2 regions of the Thioalkalivibrio sp. AKL6 genome follow, and region 2 is predicted to be linked to the other one. Evidence: riboswitches for the same ligand, from Rfam matches in the RefSeq annotation. Region 2 holds a riboswitch; the other holds the start of a gene.
What was found. A riboswitch is a leader RNA that binds a small molecule or an ion and turns the genes downstream of it on or off. The one in region 2 is predicted to bind cobalamin.

Region 1: it holds a riboswitch for cobalamin, as region 2 does, so the genes downstream of both, bluB (5,6-dimethylbenzimidazole synthase) here and D575_RS0111195 (porin) in region 2, are expected to answer to the same signal.

The regions. Positions count from the first base shown of each region.
Region 1 is NZ_AQXS01000010.1:232,744-241,321, reverse strand. Features, by position in the region: gene cobU (bifunctional adenosylcobinamide kinase/adenosylcobinamide-phosphate guanylyltransferase) at 1-413, opposite strand, end outside; gene D575_RS0109120 (cobyric acid synthase) at 410-1,894, opposite strand; gene cobD (threonine-phosphate decarboxylase CobD) at 1,894-2,901, opposite strand; gene cbiB (adenosylcobinamide-phosphate synthase CbiB) at 2,912-3,814, opposite strand; gene bluB (5,6-dimethylbenzimidazole synthase) at 3,811-4,584, opposite strand; cobalamin riboswitch at 4,677-4,941, opposite strand; gene D575_RS0109100 (cobalamin-binding protein) at 5,162-5,998, shown strand; gene D575_RS0109095 (iron ABC transporter permease) at 6,138-7,109, shown strand; gene D575_RS0109090 (ABC transporter ATP-binding protein) at 7,109-7,975, shown strand; gene D575_RS0109085 (hypothetical protein) at 7,981-8,346, shown strand; gene D575_RS0109080 (pirin family protein) at 8,432-8,578, shown strand, end outside.
Region 2 is NZ_AQXS01000011.1:98,377-106,954, reverse strand. Features, by position in the region: gene cobJ (precorrin-3B C(17)-methyltransferase) at 1-211, shown strand, start outside; gene D575_RS0111220 (cobalt-precorrin-6A reductase) at 225-1,025, opposite strand; gene D575_RS0111215 (bifunctional cobalt-precorrin-7 (C(5))-methyltransferase/cobalt-precorrin-6B (C(15))-methyltransferase) at 1,030-2,265, shown strand; gene D575_RS0111210 (cobalamin biosynthesis protein) at 2,262-2,705, shown strand; gene cobM (precorrin-4 C(11)-methyltransferase) at 2,702-3,466, shown strand; gene D575_RS0111200 (cytochrome c) at 3,664-4,221, opposite strand; gene D575_RS0111195 (porin) at 4,242-5,372, opposite strand; cobalamin riboswitch at 5,483-5,705, opposite strand; gene D575_RS0111190 (cytochrome-c peroxidase) at 5,897-6,901, shown strand; gene D575_RS0111185 (DUF4399 domain-containing protein) at 6,966-7,415, opposite strand; gene gltX (glutamate--tRNA ligase) at 7,559-8,578, shown strand, end outside.

The DNA.
Region 1 (8,578 bases), on a different contig from region 2:
CGGCGGGACAGTGCGTCCATGGGCGTGATCCCCATGCCGGTTTCGTTGGAGACGAACACCAACGTGCCCGGCAGGCGCGGAACCGTCTCGATCAGGGCCTCGCGCTCACGCTCGATCCGGCCCTCGTCATCGGTGCACAGTAGCTGGGTCAGCCACAGGGTCAGGCAGTCCACCAGCAGGCACTGCTCGGGTCCCGCGGCCTGCTCCAGCGACCGGGCCAAGCCCGTGCCCGCCTCGACGAGGCCCCAGTCTCCGGGCCGGTCGGCGCGATGGCGTTCGATCCGGCGCGCCATTTCGGCATCGTCCGCGCGCGCCGTCGCCACGTAGGTCACGGGCAGGCCGCTGGCCGCCGCCAGTTGTTCTGCCAGCCGGCTCTTGCCCGAGCGCACGCCACCCAGTACCAGGGTCTTCATGCGACTGGCTCCCTCGTCTCGGCTTGCAGAAGGGTCAGTATGTAATTCATATCCAGGTGTTCTTCCAGAGAATCGGCCAGGCGCTCCAGGCCGCGTTCCCGCGCCGTTGCCAGGTCTTCGCCGGTCTCCATCCCGCTGCGCATACCCGCCCAGTGCAGCAAGGCCTGGGCGGCGTCCGATGTATCGAACACGCCGTGGGCATAGGTGCCGGCCACCGCGTCATCCGCACTACGCGCGCCATCCGGGCCGTGTTCCAGGTGCAGTAGCGGCCGCTCCAGGCCCGGACCGGTCGTCACGCCCGCATGGATCTCGTAACCTTCTACGCCGGCTTCTCGGTCCAGTACGCGATCTCCGCGAACCCGCTCCAGGTGCTTCTCGGGTGCGAGCCGGGTCTCGATATCCAGCCAGCCCAGCCCCGGCGTGGAGCCCGACTGGCCCTCCACCCCATCGGGATCGTGCACGGCACGCCCCAGCATCTGGAAACCGCCGCAGATGCCCAGCATCTTTCCGCCATAGCGCGCATGCCGCTGCAACGCTTCTTCCCAGCCCTGTTCGCGCAACCAGGCGAGATCGGCGCGCACGGACTTCGAGCCCGGCAGGATGACCAGATCCGCCGGTTGCAGGGCTTCGCCTGGACCGACAAAGCGCAGGTCCACTGCCGGATGCAGGCGCAGCGGATCGAAATCCGTATGGTTGGAGATGCGCGGCAGTGCCGGCACGACCACCTTCAGCGCGTCCGCGGGCGTCGAAGGCATCGCCTCGCGCGGCAGGGCGTCCTCGGCATCCAGATAAAGCCCGTGCAGGTACGGAATCACGCCGAGCACCGGCTTGCCGGTCTCCTGTTCCAGCCAGTCCAGGCCGGGTTGCAGCAAACCGATATCGCCGCGAAAGCGGTTGATCACGAAGCCCTGCACCCGGGCGCGCTCCGTCTCGCTCAAAAGCGCCAGCGTGCCCACCAGGTGCGCGAACACCCCGCCCCGGTCGATATCCGCGACCAGGATCACCGGGCAGTCCACCGCCTCGGCAAAGCCCATGTTGGCAATGTCGCCGGCACGCAGGTTGATCTCCGCCGGCGATCCGGCGCCCTCCACGAGGACGTGGTCGTACTGTGCGGTCAGGCGGCCATGCGATGCCAGCACCGCCTCGCGCGCCACTGGCTTGTAGTCGTGGTAGGCCCGGGCATCCAGCTCCGCCGCCGGGCGGCCGTGGATGATCACCTGCGCGCCCTGGTCCGAACTGGGCTTGAGCAGTACCGGGTTCATGTCCGTATGCGGGTCCAGGCCACAGGCCGCGGCCTGCAGGGCCTGGGCGCGCCCGATCTCGCCACCATCGGCCGTGACCGCGCTGTTCAGCGCCATGTTCTGCGGCTTGAACGGCACCACCGACAGCCCCCGCCGATGCAGCACGCGCGCCAGCCCCGCGACCAGCACGCTCTTGCCAGCATCCGAGGTCGTGCCCTGCACCATCAGCGTCGTACCCATCAGGACGCCCCCAGCGCCTGTTCCAGGCGCTTCCATTCGTATTCCTGCCCCGGCAGGCCAAAACGAAGGCTGCCCGGCTCATCAAACCGCCGCACGAGGATGCCCTGCGCGCCCAGGTGATCCTGCCAGCCTGCGGGATCGTCCACGCGGCACCACTGAAACAGCGCGGTGCCGCCGGCGGGTTCCAGCCCCTGGTCGCGCAGCAAGTCCGCCAGGCGCTGACCACGTGCCTGGAGCATGCCGCGTGTCTCGGCCTGCCAGGCCCGGTCCGACAGCGCCTGGGTGGCGATCCAGCGGGACGGTCCGGCAAGACCCCACGGGCCCATCCGGGCGGCCAGTCGCGTGCGCAGCGTGTCCTCCGCGATGACAAATCCCACGCGCGCCCCGGCCAGGCCAAAGAACTTGCCCAGCGAGCGCAGTACCACCAGACCCTCGCGCGGCGCGTCCGTCGCCAGGCTCGCCTCGGGTGTCACGTCCATGAACGCCTCGTCCACGATCAGCCAGCCGCCGCGCGCGGCCAGGGTCGCATGCCACGCCAGCAGGTCCGCGCGGTCAAACCGCTGTCCGGTCGGGTTATTGGGGTTGACCAGCACCAGCACGTCCAGGCCGGGCAATGCGGCCTCAATCGAATCCCCACCCAGCGGGACGACGTCATGCCCGGCCCCGTGCCAGGCCCGGGCGTGTTCGTTGTAGCTGGGCTCGAGGATGCCCACGCGCGAAGGGCCTTCCCGTAGCGCGGGCAGCAGCTGGATCGCGGCCTGGGAACCGGGCACCGGCAGCAGCGCCCCGGTCCCGTAATAGGCGGCGGCTGCGGCCTCCAGGCCGTCGTCCGGTTCCGGCAGGCGCGCCCAGACCCCTGGCGGCAGCTCGCCCGCGGGGTAGCCATGCGGGTTGATGCCCGTGGAGAGATCCAGCCAGTCGGCCTCGGGGATCCGGTAGCGCGCGGCCGCCTGGCGGATACCGCCCCCGTGCACCTGGATCAGTGCCTGCGGCTCCGGCGTCTGCATCGATTGGGCCTCAGAACAGGACAACGACAATCACCCCGGCCACAATGAAGGCCATCCAGATGGCCAGCGCACGATCCAGCAGCGTAATCGCCTGGCGAATGCCCGCCGCGTCCGGCATGCGGCCCATCCCCAGACGGGGTCGCCACTCGCGCTGCCCGCCATAGGGCGCCGCTCCGCCCAGGACCACGCCCAGCGCACCCGCCCCTGCGGCCATCACCGGCCCCGCATTCGGGCTCTTCCAGCCGGCGGCCTGCTCGCGCCAGCACTGCAGCGCGTCCCGGCCACGACCGGCCAGGGCATAGCCCAGTGCCGTCAGGCGGGCGGGGATCAGGTTCATGGCATCGTCCAGGCGCGCGGCGGCCCAGCCAAACGAGCGAAACCGGTCATTGCGATAGCCCCACATCGCATCCAGCGTGTTCACTAGGCGATAGGCCACCACGCCCGGCGCGCCAGCCACCAGGAACCAGAAGATCGTGGCGAACAGTGCGTCGTTGCCGTTTTCCAGCACCGACTCGATGGTCGCGCCACTCACCCCACGCTCGTCCAGGGCCGCCGTGTCGCGACTGACCAGCATGCCGACGCCGGTGCGCGCCCCAGACAGGTCATCCTTTTCCAGGGCCTCGGCCACCACCTCCGCATGCTCGTCCAGGCTGCGCCAGCCAATCGCCAGCGTCAGGATCGCCAGCGTCAGAAGCCAGCCCCAGGCCAACGAGGTGCCCAGTGCGGCCAGCACCACCCAGGGCAGGACCAGCGCCGCGAGAAGGAGCGCTCCGCGTACACGACTCGGCGCATGCCAGCGGGATTCGGCCCAGGCCGCGAGCTGGCCGAATCCGGCGAGCGGATGGAACCGCCGTGGGTCGCCAAACAGTCGGTCCAGGATCAGGGCTCCGATCAGGATCAGAAAGGTACTCATGTGTTGCCACCCCCGGATGGCCCATCCGGACGCGCGGCGGATTCCCGCACAACCGTGGGCAAGGCCAGCTCGCACGGCGCACCCCAGCGATCCTGGAACACCAGGTCTTCCAAGGGGCGGCGGGTGTCCCAGCCCGCCGTTTCCAGCATCGGCCGGTCATAGAAGCGCTCGACATGCCCGAGGCACAGCACGGCAATGGGGTACCCGCCCTCGGGCATCTCCAGCCGGTTGGCCAGCCAGTCCGGATCGAACAGGGAGACCCAGCCCATGCCCAGGCCCTCGGCGCGGGCGGCCAGCCACAGGTTCTGGATCGCACACGCGGCCGAACAGAGGTCCATCTCGGGGAGGGTCCTCCGGCCGAGCACGTAGCGCTCGCGGCCATCGGTCAGGGCCACGACCAGCAACTCGCCCGCCTCGCGGATGCCCTCCAGCTTCAAGCGATGCACGTCGGCCGCGCGCTCGCCACAGGCCTCGGCGGTGCGCGCCTGTTCCTCCGCCGCGTGGGCGTGGAGCGCCTCGCGCACCGCTGGGTCGGTAATGCGCAGGAAGCGCCAGGGCTGCATATAGCCCACGCTCGGCGCGCGATGCGCCGCCTCGAGCAGCCGCCGCAACACCGCTGGATCGACCGGGTCCGGCCGAAAATGGCGCATATCCCGGCGTTCCGCGATCACGCGATAGACGGCCGCAAGCTCATCTTGGGCAAACCCCGAACCCCCGGCATCAGCGCCCGGGCAGGAAGGGTTCTCATTGGCGGGCAACTCGGACTGCATCGGCTTACCGTCAGGGGGACACGACGCGGATGCAGAGGGATCGGGGTGTGGCCACAGGGGCCCGCACCTACCGACCCTCGCCCACCGCGCGGTCGCAGAAACATCGTCCAGGCCGGTCTCCGGGCTCGCGAGGCCCCGGCAACCCGGGGCGGCAAGTCGCCTTCCCGGGCCGCGTTCGGCCCAGTGGCTTTCGACTTGTCGAGGTCCGAGCGGCCTGCGGAAGCACCCCTCGAACCCACTCGCTTACCGTCGCGGGGGCAGCGTCGGAATGGGGCTGCGGAGGATCTCGCGCCTGCACCGACTTCCCGTTTAACCCGCGCGATCAGTCGCCCGGGCACCTGGTAGCAAGGCGCCAATCATACGCGGCAAGCCCACTGCCGACCAATTGACGCTCCGAGGCGCCCCAGGCTTGCTGCTATGATGCCCCGCTAGTCCAGCGCCAGGTGGCGGCTCCCCAGCCGGCTCGAAGGCGCTTGAACAACCAATCCAATGCGACTGTAAAATCATGCAATTTTGGACTTCCCGAACTCCACTTCTCGCTTGCCTCCTGGGCCTGCTCTCAACCCCGCTGATCGCAATGGCGGACTCAATCACGGTCACCGACGACGATGACCGCGAGGTCCATCTGGAGCAGCCTGCCGAGCGCATCGTCAGCCTGGCGCCGCACATCACCGAGGTGCTGTTTGCCGTGGGTGCGGGGGACCGCATCGTGGGCGCAACGCAGTACAGCGATTATCCGCCCGAGGCGGAGGCCATCCCGCGGATTGGCGGCTACAGCCGGATTGACCTGGAACGGGTACTGGAAAGGGACCCCGATCTGGTGATCGCGTGGAAGAGCGGCAACTCCGCCTCCCAGGTCGAACGCCTGCGCGAACTGGGACTGCCGGTGTACGTATCGGAACCACGCAGCTTCGAGGGTGTGGCCTCGAGCATGCGGCGCATGGCCACGCTCGCCGGCACGCATGACCAGGGCGACGCCGCGGCAGAGGACTTCCTGGGCCGAATGGACGCGCTCCGCGCCACGTACGGTGACCGGGACCCGATTCGCGTGTTCTATCAGGTGTGGGAGCAACCGTTGATGACGGTCAATGACGACCACCTGATCGCCGAGGCCATCGCCGTGTGTGGCGGCGTGAACGTGTTCGGCGATCTCGACCGCCTGGTGCCACGCATTGGGCGCGAAGCCGTACTGGATGCCGACCCCGAGGTCATCATCGGCGGCGGCATGGGCGAGGACCGTCCCGACTGGGTGGTCGCCTGGGGCCAATGGGAGGACCTGACCGCGGTCCAGCGCGACAATCTGTTCTTCATTCCCCCTTCGCTCCTGCAACGCCATACCGGACGCATCGCGGAAGGCACGGCCCTGATGTGCGAAGAACTCGAACGCGCCCGCGCCCGCCGTTCCGCCCCATGACCATGACGGTCCGCCTCGCAGTCTCCCGGAAAGGATATCGCGGGACACCAATGAAGGAGCGTGGTACGTGCGCTGAAGGCAGCGCTCCCGCCGTTCCGGCAACCTACCGCTTCGTCCGCCTGGAGCGGAGGGCTACCGCTTGACCCGTTCGTTCCTCCTGGCCCTGGGCGTGCTGTTGCCCGCGTCTGTGCTCTCCGTTCTGGTGGCACTGGCCTACGGCAGCGTGCAGATTCCGTTCCCTGACCTCCTGAGTGTCTTCTTCGGCGAGGCCTCGCGACTGCACAGCACCCTGGTACTGGATCTGCGCCTGCCGCGCGCGCTGGCCGCGTTCGCCGCCGGCGGGTTGCTGGGCCTGGCCGGAGCGCTGATGCAGGTTCTGCTACGCAATCCACTGGCCGATCCCTACGTGCTGGGGCTCTCTGGCGGTGCCTCGGTGGGCGCCTTGCTGGCGATGCTCGCGGGGCTGTCCATGTTCTCGGTCTCGGCCGCGGCCTTCGTGGGCGCCCTGCTGTCCACCATTCTGGTGTTCGGCCTGGCCCACGGCACGGGCAGCTGGACCCCGACCCGCCTGCTGCTGACCGGTGTCGTGGTGGCCGCCGGCTGGGGCGCGATGATCAGTTTCATCCTCGCGGTCAGCCCCACTGCGGAGCTCCCGGGCATGCTGTACTGGCTAATGGGCGACGTCTCCCATGCCCGCAACCCCTACCCGGCCTGGGGCGTACTCGTGGTCGTCGCGCTGCTCGCCCTGCCATTTGGCCGCACCCTGAACGTCCTGGCGCGCGGGCCCATGCAGGCCGCGGCCCTCGGAGTGGCCGTACGCCCGGTGGAATGGACGATCTATGTGGTGGCGGCCCTGATCACCGCGACCGCAGTCACCCAGGTCGGCGCGGTTGGCTTTGTCGGGCTGATCGTGCCACACATGCTGCGTCTGATCTTTGGCAACGACCAGCGCGTGATCCTCCCGGCCTCGGCCCTGGGCGGGGGCATCCTCCTCACCCTGGCCGACACCCTGGCCCGGACGATCATTGCCCCGGAACAATTGCCGGTGGGCGTCATCACCGCGATGCTGGGTGTCCCGGTGTTCCTGTTCCTGCTCTACCGGAGCCGCTGATGCCGCGTACGCCTTCCCCCGCCCCCGCAGCGACCCAGCCACACGACACGCTGGGCCTGGGCGCGCGCAGCGTCCACCAGGAACCGGGGCCCAAGACCCTGCTCGCCACGCATGAGCTCGTCATCGACGTGCCCGAGCGGCCGCCCGGATCGCCGTTGGACCTGACGGTGGATCCGGGCCAGTGCTGGGGCATCCTGGGGCCGAATGGGGCCGGCAAGAGCACCCTCCTGCAGACCCTCGCCGGCCTGCGGGCCGCGCGTGCCGGAACCATCAAGGTCAAGGGACAATCCATTGCGACCCTCGCCCGCGCGGAACTGGCCCGTCGCCTGGGCCTGGTCTTCCAGACCCACCACGACGGCTTTCCCGCCACGGTGCTGGAGACGGCCCTGATCGGACGCCACCCGTATCTGCGGCCCTGGGATATCGAATCTTCCGAGGACTACGCCCGCGCCCGGGCGGCACTCGCGGCGATGGATCTCGCCGACCTCGAGGACCGCATGGTGGACACCTTGTCCGGCGGGGAACGCCAGCGCCTGGCAATCGCGACCGTGCTGACGCAGGACCCCAGCCTGCTCCTGCTGGACGAACCCACCAGCCAGCTGGACCTGCATCATCAGGTGGCCGTGCTCAACCGCGTGCAGTCCATCGTCGGTCAGGAAGACCGAGGCGCGGTGTTGGTCCTGCACGACGTCAACCTCGCGGCGCGCTACTGCGATCACTTGCTACTGCTATTCCCTGACGGACAGGCGTGCTGGGGCCCCACGGCCACCATGCTGGTGCCCAGCGCACTGGAGCGCCTGTACAACCAACGCCTGAGCGTGGGCGAGGTGGACGGCCTGCCCGTCTTCCTGCCGCGCAACGAGTAGTCCCCATGGAATTCTTCCGCACCCTGCATTCCGATCTGGATGCCGAAAGCCTGCAACGAAGCCTCACCGTGCCCGCATTACCCGACGCCAGCGGCGCGATCGATACGCTGATCGCCGACGAGGGCCCGGATGCCGGCGTCGTGTACTGCCTGTGGGGCGAGTTTCGCGTCCATCGGGAAGTCATCAACGGTGGCGTTCGCTTTTCCCTTCCGGAATGCCCGAATGGCCTCGCCTGGACGTTGACCACGGGTCATCCGCCCGCCGCCCACGCCGTCATCCTGCACCTGACCATCAATCGCCAGGAACACGATCCCGATTTCATCGAAAGCCTGGAGATGTTCGCCGATTCCTGGGAGCTTTCGGCCACCTGACAGAACGCCCCATGACGGGAAACGATGCAATTTTCTTTTCGTTTCATGGTCGGTATGGTGCAGATCTGTTGCGAAGGAGAACGCCATGAACCCGACACCGCCGGACAGCGTGAAGACCTCTCATCCCACCCAGGACGGGGCCGGGGTGAAGATTCGGCGCATCCATGATTTTAGTGGCGGGCTGGATCCCTTCCTGATGCTGGACGAACTGAACGCCAGCGCCCAGGAGGAC
Region 2 (8,578 bases):
GCAGGGGCCGAACACCCTGGTTGTGCTGGCCACCGCGGTGGGCCGCGGCGAACGCGAAGACGTGCAGATCTCCTCCCTGGGCGAAGTGGACCCGACCACGGCGAACATGAGCACGTTGGTGATCGTGGGTGCCGCGTCCACCCGGGTGGTGGAGCGTCCGTCGGGCCGGCGTCATGTGTACACCCCGCGTTATGTCGAGTCGGCGGAATGAGGCGGGAGCCGCGTTAGCCGTGTGCGTCCGGGAGATCCTCCAGCCAGTCGAGTACCGCCTGCGGGGCGTGGAATCGTGGCACCCCGGGGGCGTCCGGCGGGCGTTCGACCATCACGACCGGGATACCCCGTTCGCGAGCCGCCTGCAGCTTGGCGGCCGTGGCATCGCCGCCGCTGTCCTTGGTCACCAGAACGTCAATCGCGTGTTCCCGCAAGAGGCACGCCTCGTCCTCGGCCGTGAACGGGCCCCGGGCGTGGATCCAGGTGACCCGCGGCAGCGCCGGCGGCGGTTCGGGCGGGTCGATGGTGCGGATCACGTAGTCCAGCTCGGGCGCGGCCTCGAAGGCCTCTAGGTGCTGGCGGCCGGTGGTCAGCAGCACGCGTCGGCCGATATCCGGAAGGGCGCGGGCGGCGGCCGCGAGGTCGGGCACGCGGATCCAGCGGTCCTCCGGCCCGGCCTCCCACGACGGCCGGGTCAGTCGGGCCAGCGGGATGCCGGTGTTGCGTGCGGCTGTGACGGCGTTGGCCGAGATCTGCCGCGCGAACGGGTGGGTCGCGTCCACCAGTGCGTCAATCGCGTGTGCGTGCAGCCAGGCGGCCAGGCCGTCGGCGCCGCCGAACCCGCCGGTGCGCCGAGGCAGCCGCGACGGCCCCGGTTTTCGGGTGCGCCCGGCCAGCGAGACGGTGGCCTGCAGCCGCGGGTGCGCATCCAGCAGCGGCTCCAGCGCTGCGGCCTCGGTGGTGCCGCCCAGCAGCAGAACGTGCCGGGGGCGAGCTGCCCTGGGGCTGGAGTCAGGAGATGAACGGGAGCTCATGAGGATGACCAGTCTAGCCACGAACAGCGAACGAACGCCATGGCTGAACATTGTCGGTGTGGGCGCGGACGGCCTGTCCGGACTGGCAACGGAGGCCCGTGAGGCCGTTGCGCAGGCGACCACGGTGATCGGTGGGGCCCGGCATCTGGAGATGCTGCCGCCGCAGCCGGGGCAGGAACGTCTGCTGTGGCCCTCGCCGCTGGAGACTGCTCTCGACTGGATCGAGGCGCGAGCGGGGAAGCCGCTGTGCGTGCTCGCCAGCGGCGATCCGTTTTGGTTCGGGGTTGGCACGACATTGCTGCGGCGTTTCCCGGTGGAAGCCACCCGCGTGTTTCCGGTGCCATCGGCGTTCAGCCTGGCCGCCGCGCGCATGGGCTGGCCGCTACAGGAGACCCGCTGCCTGTCGGTCCACGGCCGGCCCATGGAGGCGCTGCGCCCGTGGCTGCACGACGGCGCGCGGCTGCTGATCCTCAGCCGCGACGGTGAGACGCCTGGCGAGTTGGCCCAGTGGCTCGATGAATTGGGTTTCGGGGCCTCGACCCTGACCGTTCTGGAACAACTGGACGGGGCCTCGGAGCGCGTAGAGGCCGCCACGGTGGCGGAATGGAGGACATGTGGGGTGGATCCGCTGAACACGATCGCCCTGGAATGCCGTGCGTCCTCGACGGCCTCCGTGATCGCGGCGAGCGCCGGCCGGCCGGAGGATCAATTCGAGCAGGACGGGCAGATTACCAAGCGCGAGGTGCGTGCGGTAACGCTGGCCCTGCTGGCGCCCGGGCGTGGCGAGTGCCTGTGGGACATTGGCGCCGGGTCGGGGTCTGTCGGTATCGAGTGGATGCTGGCGGATCCAGCGAACCGCGCCGTGGCCATCGAGCCGCGTGCGGAGCGGCTGGAGCGGGTCCGGCGCAATGCGCGTGCCCTAGGGGTCCCGGCCCTGCAATGTATCTCCGGGCGCGCGCCGGAGGCGCTGGATGATCTGTCTGCCCCCGACGCGATCTTCATCGGGGGTGGGCTGACGATGCCCGGGCTGGTGGAACACTGCGTGGAGAGCCTGCGCCCGGGGGGGCGCCTGGTCGCCAACAGCGTGACGGTGGAAGGCGATGCGGTGCTGGCGGCGACGCGCGAGCGCCATGGTGGCGAGCTGACACGGATCAATGTGAGTCGCTCGGAACCGCTGGGCGCGATGTCGGGCTGGAAACCGCTGCGGCCGGTGACCCTGTGGTCCCTGCACCGGAGTTGAACCAGGCGGGATCCTGGGTCGTGCCAGGCGTCGGCTTTGCCTCTGCCTGTACGACGCGGGAGCTGGAGGGTCTGATTCGTGCGGTTCTGGCCGAGGCCCGCGCCATGCCGGGAGTGGAGCGTGCCGGGGCGATCGGGGCCCGGCAGCTGGCGGCGCCGGCGCACAAGAGCGACAGCGCCATGCTGGCGACGGTGGCGTGCGAGCTGGAACTGGAACTCGTATTTCTGTCCGCGGCCGCGCTGGCGGACTGCGACGGCGTAGTGCTTACGGAGTCGCGGCGGGCACGTGCAACCGCCGATGTCGGGTCGGTGGCCGAGGCGGCGGCGCTGGCGGCAGCCGGCGCAGGCGCGCGTTTGCTGTTGCCGCGTCGTCTGTCAGCGCGGGCCAGCTGTGCGGTGGCCTGGGTCGATGCCCATCACCTATCCAAGGAGTCATCATGACGGTTCATTTTGTCGGAGCGGGGCCGGGTGCCGCGGACCTGCTGACCCTGCGCGGGCGCGATCGCATTGCGGCCTGTCCGGTATGCCTGTACGCGGGTTCACTGGTACCCGAGGCCGTGCTGGAGCATGCGCCGGAGGGGGCGCGTGTGATCAACACCGCGCCGTTGACGCTGGACGCGATCATGGACGAGATCCAGCGCGCGCATGCGGCCGGTGAGGATGTCGCACGACTGCATTCCGGCGATCTGTCGGTGTACAGCGCCCTGGGCGAACAGATCCGCCGCCTGGAGGCGGCCGGGATCGACTACACCATCACCCCGGGCGTGCCGGCGTTTTCCGCGGCCGCGGCGACCCTGGGGCGCGAACTGACCGTGCCGGAGGTGGCACAGTCGGTGGTGCTGACGCGTACGCCGGGACGGGCCTCGTCGATGCCGGAGCGCGAACGGCTGGAGGCTTTCGCCGCGACCGGGGCGACCCTGGCGATCCACCTATCGCTGCACAATATCGAGACCGTGGTCGAGGACCTGCGTCCGCACTACGGCTGCGACTGTCCGGTGGCGATCGTCTTCCGCGCCAGCTGGCCGGACGAGACCGTGGTGCGCGGTTCGCTGGGCAATATCGTGGAACGGGCAGTGGCCCTGACCACGCGGCGTTCGGCGCTGATCCTGGTGGGGCCGGCGCTGGATCCGGGCGATTTCCGCGACAGTGCGCTGTACGACCCGGCGCACGTGCGCCGTTATCGGGGCATGGACGGGGACTAAGCGTCGCGTCTTCGATCTTCCGCAGGCAGGGACGATCCCGGTGAGCGTTGTGGAGGCCCCGGTGTTCGCCTGCAAGCAGGCTCCTTGTGTCTTGCGGTTCACGGCGATGTGGCAGCCTGCTTGCAGGCGAAGGTGGTTGCTTCCTGGTCAGGATTACGGAAAGGGGCCGCCAGGCGGCCCCTTGGTTCCTACCCGGTTCAGCGGCGGCGGTAGTTGTCGTGACAGGCCAGGCAATGGTGGCGCACGCCGTTCAGGGCCTCGGTGGCGCGAAGCTGGAAGTCTTCGTTCCCCAGGTCCTCGGCCGACTCCACCTTGCGCTGTAGTTGTTGGGCGGCCTCGCGGTAGGCGGCCTTGTACTCGGCGAAGTCCGGGTCTTCCCAGGCCGCGGGCAGGGCTCCGGGTTCGCCGTGCCGCGCGGGTGTCTCGCGTGCGAACCAGGTTTCGATGTCGTCGGCGCGGCGCGCCAGTTCCTCGGCCAGATCGGGCAGACGTCCGGCGAATGGTGCGCCATAACGCAGGATCTGCTCGATGCTGCGGTAGGTGGCGGATGTGCCCTGCATGCTCTGCTGACGGAAGCGCTGGAAGGCCTCGGTGGCGTCCACTGTGTCCGGGTCGTCCAGGGTCTCGCTGTAGTCGTCACCCCAGGGCCCGGGCATCGGAAGCGTCACCTCGCCGGCATGGGCGACGGTGGCGGCGAGCAGGATCAGGACAAGGCCGGTGACCCGGAGGGCCGGTGTGAAGGTGGTTCTAGTCATGTCGGATCTCCTTTCCGGTTTCAGAAGCGGAACTGGTGCTGCAAGTGCAGCTCCCAGTCTGAAGTGCCAGCGTCGCGGTCCAGCCACATCAATTGGGTCTTTTGTCGCTGGCCGCGGTGATACCAGTTGAGGCCGGCGCCCCATTCGCGCTGCCAGCGCTCGTCGGTGCCGAGGTCGTCGCCGGCGTCGTGGCGCAGCACAGCGTGGCGCGCGGCGACCTCTAGCCCCTCCCAGGGCAGTGCCTGGGCCAGCTCGAGTTCGGCGCCCAGGTCGTGGTAGGAGGGACCGTGATCGGGCGATACGTCGCGGCGGAAGGCGGCGACTGAAATGGCGGTGCGGGCAAACTTGACGACGCTGTCGGCCGTTGCGGTGACCCAGTCGGCGCGTTGCTGATTTACCTGGTTCTCCCGTCCGCGAGTCCAGTCGCGCAGGTGGTTGCGGTTCGCCGCCTGCAGGCCGACGCCGTGGGCCACCGTATGCTCGACCGGCTTGCCGACGGTCGTGTTGTCGCGCGGAAGGGTACCTACCGGTGCCCAGGCCCCCCGAGCGCTGAACAGGTGGCCGGAGGTGGACGGTCGGTCATCCCGCTGGTCAAGGCGGCCGCGACCGTCAAACACGCCGATGGCCCAGGCCCGGTCGTCGCCGTCGCCCCCCAGTAGGGTGACGCCGGTATCGCGTCCGGCCGGGACCTCGAACTGATTCCCCGCGATGCTCAACTCGGTGAACAGCCGGTTGGGGCCGCCGATGTCCCGCGGCAGACCGAAGGGCACGGTGAACTGGCCGGCGCGCAGGTCGAGGGACTCGGTCAGCGCGTATTGGAGCCAGACATCGCGCATCGAGAGCTCGCCGCTGCTGAAGTCGGGCTGCAGGCGAAAACTAAGATCGGGGTGGAAGAGGGTGCCCGTCGTATCCAGCCAGGCGCGGCGAAAGTCGAATTCGGTGGTGGTTCCCTCGTCGCCCCGCTCGATGGCGTAGCGGCCCTGGATGAGCGGGTCCAGGGTGATGGCGAAGTCGTCGGCTTCGCTTCCGAATTCGAACTGTGCCTGGAGGGGGGAAGCCCCGCCACTGGCGATCAACAGGCCGAGAAGGGTCGGGGCCGGAGCCAGGAGTGGCGGCCGGCCGGGTCGTCGGGTCGGTTTGTTCAAAGTCATTCTCCCTGGGACGCACACCCCGTGCGCCGTGGATGGAATGACGCTGGGTGGGCCAGGGGAGGTCGGGGACTATAGACACAGCGAGCCCGACCCGACCGCTTGCCCGCCGCAGCGTCAGGGTTCCTCCTGGCCGGTCTCCGGACTCGTGAAGCGGGCGGGGGTGCCCGGGCGGATCGCCTTCCCACGCCGAATTGCGGCGCAGTGGTTGTCGATCCGTTGTCTTCACCTACCGTTGCGGGGGCAGTGCCGGCATTGCGAACGGCAGTTCGCGCACCGGCTTCCCGATTATCCCCGGCGATGGAACGCCAGGGCACCTGGAGGCGGGGCGAAGGGTACTGGTGTGCAAACAGGCCGGCAAGAGGCGCGTTTGATGAGCGACCAACCGCAATGATTGATCTGGATCAACGGGCGGGCTGATTTCGCTGGTCGATCGAATACCGGGTCGATAGGGTGGGATTCAGGTGATTTGGACCGAGTCTATATCGGTCTTCGCCGACACCGATCCAATCTCAGGGAGACGCGCCATGATTCGACGTTCTTATCTTCGTAGCGCCATCTTTTCGGCCTGCACCGCCCTGGCGCTGGGCGTGGCCGCGCCCGCCGTGGCGGATACCGACTACTCGCAGTACCGGGATGTGTTCGAGCCGCTGCCGGCGCTGCCGCCGATCCCGGCGGATAACTCGATGACGAAAGAAAAGATCGAGCTGGGCAAGATGCTGTTCTTCGAGCCGCGCATCTCCAGCTCCGGCGTGATCTCCTGCGCGACCTGCCACAACCCGGCGCTGGGCTGGGCGGACCGTATCCCGCGCGCGGTGGGCCATGACGGTCAGGTCGGCGAGCGCAACACCCCGACGGTATTGAACTCCGGCTTTTTCACGGCGCAGTTCTGGGATGGCCGCGAGGACGACCTGGAAGGCCAGGCGCTGGGTCCGATCCAGGACGCGATCGAGATGGCGATGCCGCTGGAGGACGCAATCGAGCGTCTGGAAGAGTTCAACGAGTACCAGGAGAAGTTCCAGGCCGCCTATCCGGACTATGACGGTGACAACGTGATCAATGCCGATCACGTGGCCCATGCGCTGGCCACCTTCCAGCGGACGCTGAATACCCCGAACTCGCCGCTGGACCGCTGGCTGGTTGGGGACGAGGGCGCGATGAGCGAGCAGCAAATGCGCGGCATGAAGCTGTTCGCGGATAACGGCTGCGTCGCCTGCCACCGTGGCCCGGCACTCACCGACAGCCACTTCCATCGCATCCAGGTGCCGGGGTCGGAAGACGAGGGCCGTTACCTGGTGACCGGGGAGGAGAGTGATCGCTTTGCCTTCAAGACCCCGACCCTGCGCAACGTGGCGCTGACCTACCCCTATATGAACAACGGCGAGACCGCCACGCTGGACGAGGCGATCCGCATCATGGGGCAGGAGATGCTGGGCATGGAGTTTAGCGACGATGAAGTCGCGGACCTGGAGGCCTTCATGCACGCGCTGACCGGTGACATGCCGCAGTTCGAGATCCCGTCACTGCCGTAAGCGACCGGTTGCCACTGGCGATGACAAGCCCCCTCCGGGTCCGGAGGGGGCTTTTTTGTGTCGCCTATTCGACGGTGATGGTGATCTTGTCGGAGGTCACTGGCGGGTCGAAGCTGAGGTGGCGGTAGTCCATGAAGAGCAATTGCAGGGTGTGGGTGCCTGGTTCCAGTTCGATTTCGCCTTCCGTCTGACCGCCTCCGAAGTGGCGCTTGTGGTCGGAGAAGGGGAGCGAGGCATCCAGGTCGACCTCGTCCAGCGGCTGGTTCACCAACAGGTGGTGATGCCCGGTGTTGTCGGCCTCGACGCCGGCCGGGGCCACGCCCATGCCGCGCAGGCCCATCTGGATCCGCACGGGACTCTCGACGGTGTCGCCCTCCTGCGGGCTGATGAAGTACACCTCGGCCCCTTCGGGCGCCGGAACGCGGTCCGTGCTGGCCGCACTGCTTGCGGCCAGGGCGAATCCTCCAGTGACCAGAGCGATGGTCGCGAGGCGGGTGAGCGAAACGGATTTCATCACGACTCCTTCGGGCGATAGGGGCCCGTGTGTTGGCCTGTCTCGAGTATAGCCGGCGGAAACCGGGCTGCCGGGTTATCGCCCTGTAGCGTTCTGCTACCCTAGGCGCCTTTGCTCACTACCCGTAATCGAGTGTCCTGCGCATGAGTTTCCGTACCCGCTTTGCTCCCAGTCCCACCGGCTATCTCCACATCGGTGGTGCCCGTACCGCGCTCTTCTCCTGGCTGTATGCCCGCCACCATGGCGGCGACTTCGTGCTCCGCATTGAGGACACCGATCTCGAGCGCAGCACTGCGGAGTCGGTGAACGCGATCCTGGAAGGCATGAACTGGCTGGGTCTGACCTACGATCAGGGCCCGTTCTATCAGACCGAGCGCTTCGACCGGTACCGGGAGGTGATCGATCAGCTGATGGCCGCCGGGCATGCCTACCGCTGCTACTGCTCGAAGGAAGAGCTGGACGCGATGCGCGAGGAGCAGAAGGCGCGCAAGGAGAAGCCGCGCTACGACGGTCGCTGCCGCGCCCGTACCGAGCCGCGCGAGGGCGTGGAGCCGGTCATCCGCTTTCGTACCCCGGACGAGGGCGTGACGGTCGTTGACGACATGGTGCGCGGGAAGGTCGCGTTCCAGAATCACGAGCTGGATGACCTCATCATCGCCCGCTCGGATGGCTCGCCGACCTACAACCTGACGGTGGTGGTCGACGACATGGATATGGGCATCACCCACGTGGTGCGCGGCGACGATCACCTGAACAACACGCCGCGCCAGATCAACATCCTCAAGGCGCTGGGGGTGGAGCCGCCGCGCTATGGCCACCTGCCGATGATCATGGGCCCGGATGGTGCCAAGCTGTCCAAGCGCCATGGCGCGGTGTCGGTCATGCAGTACCGCGACGAGGGCTACCTGCCGGAGGCCCTGCTCAACTATCTGGTGCGTCTGGGCTGGGCGCATGGCGACCAAGAGATCTTCGGACTGGACGAACTGGTTCGGCTGTTCGACATCAAGGACGTGAACCAGTCCGCCTCCGCCATCAACCCGGACAAGCTCCTGTGGCTGAACCAGCACTACATCAAGACGCTGGACCCGGACCACGTCGCGCTGGAACTGGGCTGGCACCTGGGGCAGCTGGGGATCGATCCCTCCAAGGGGCCGGAACTGCGC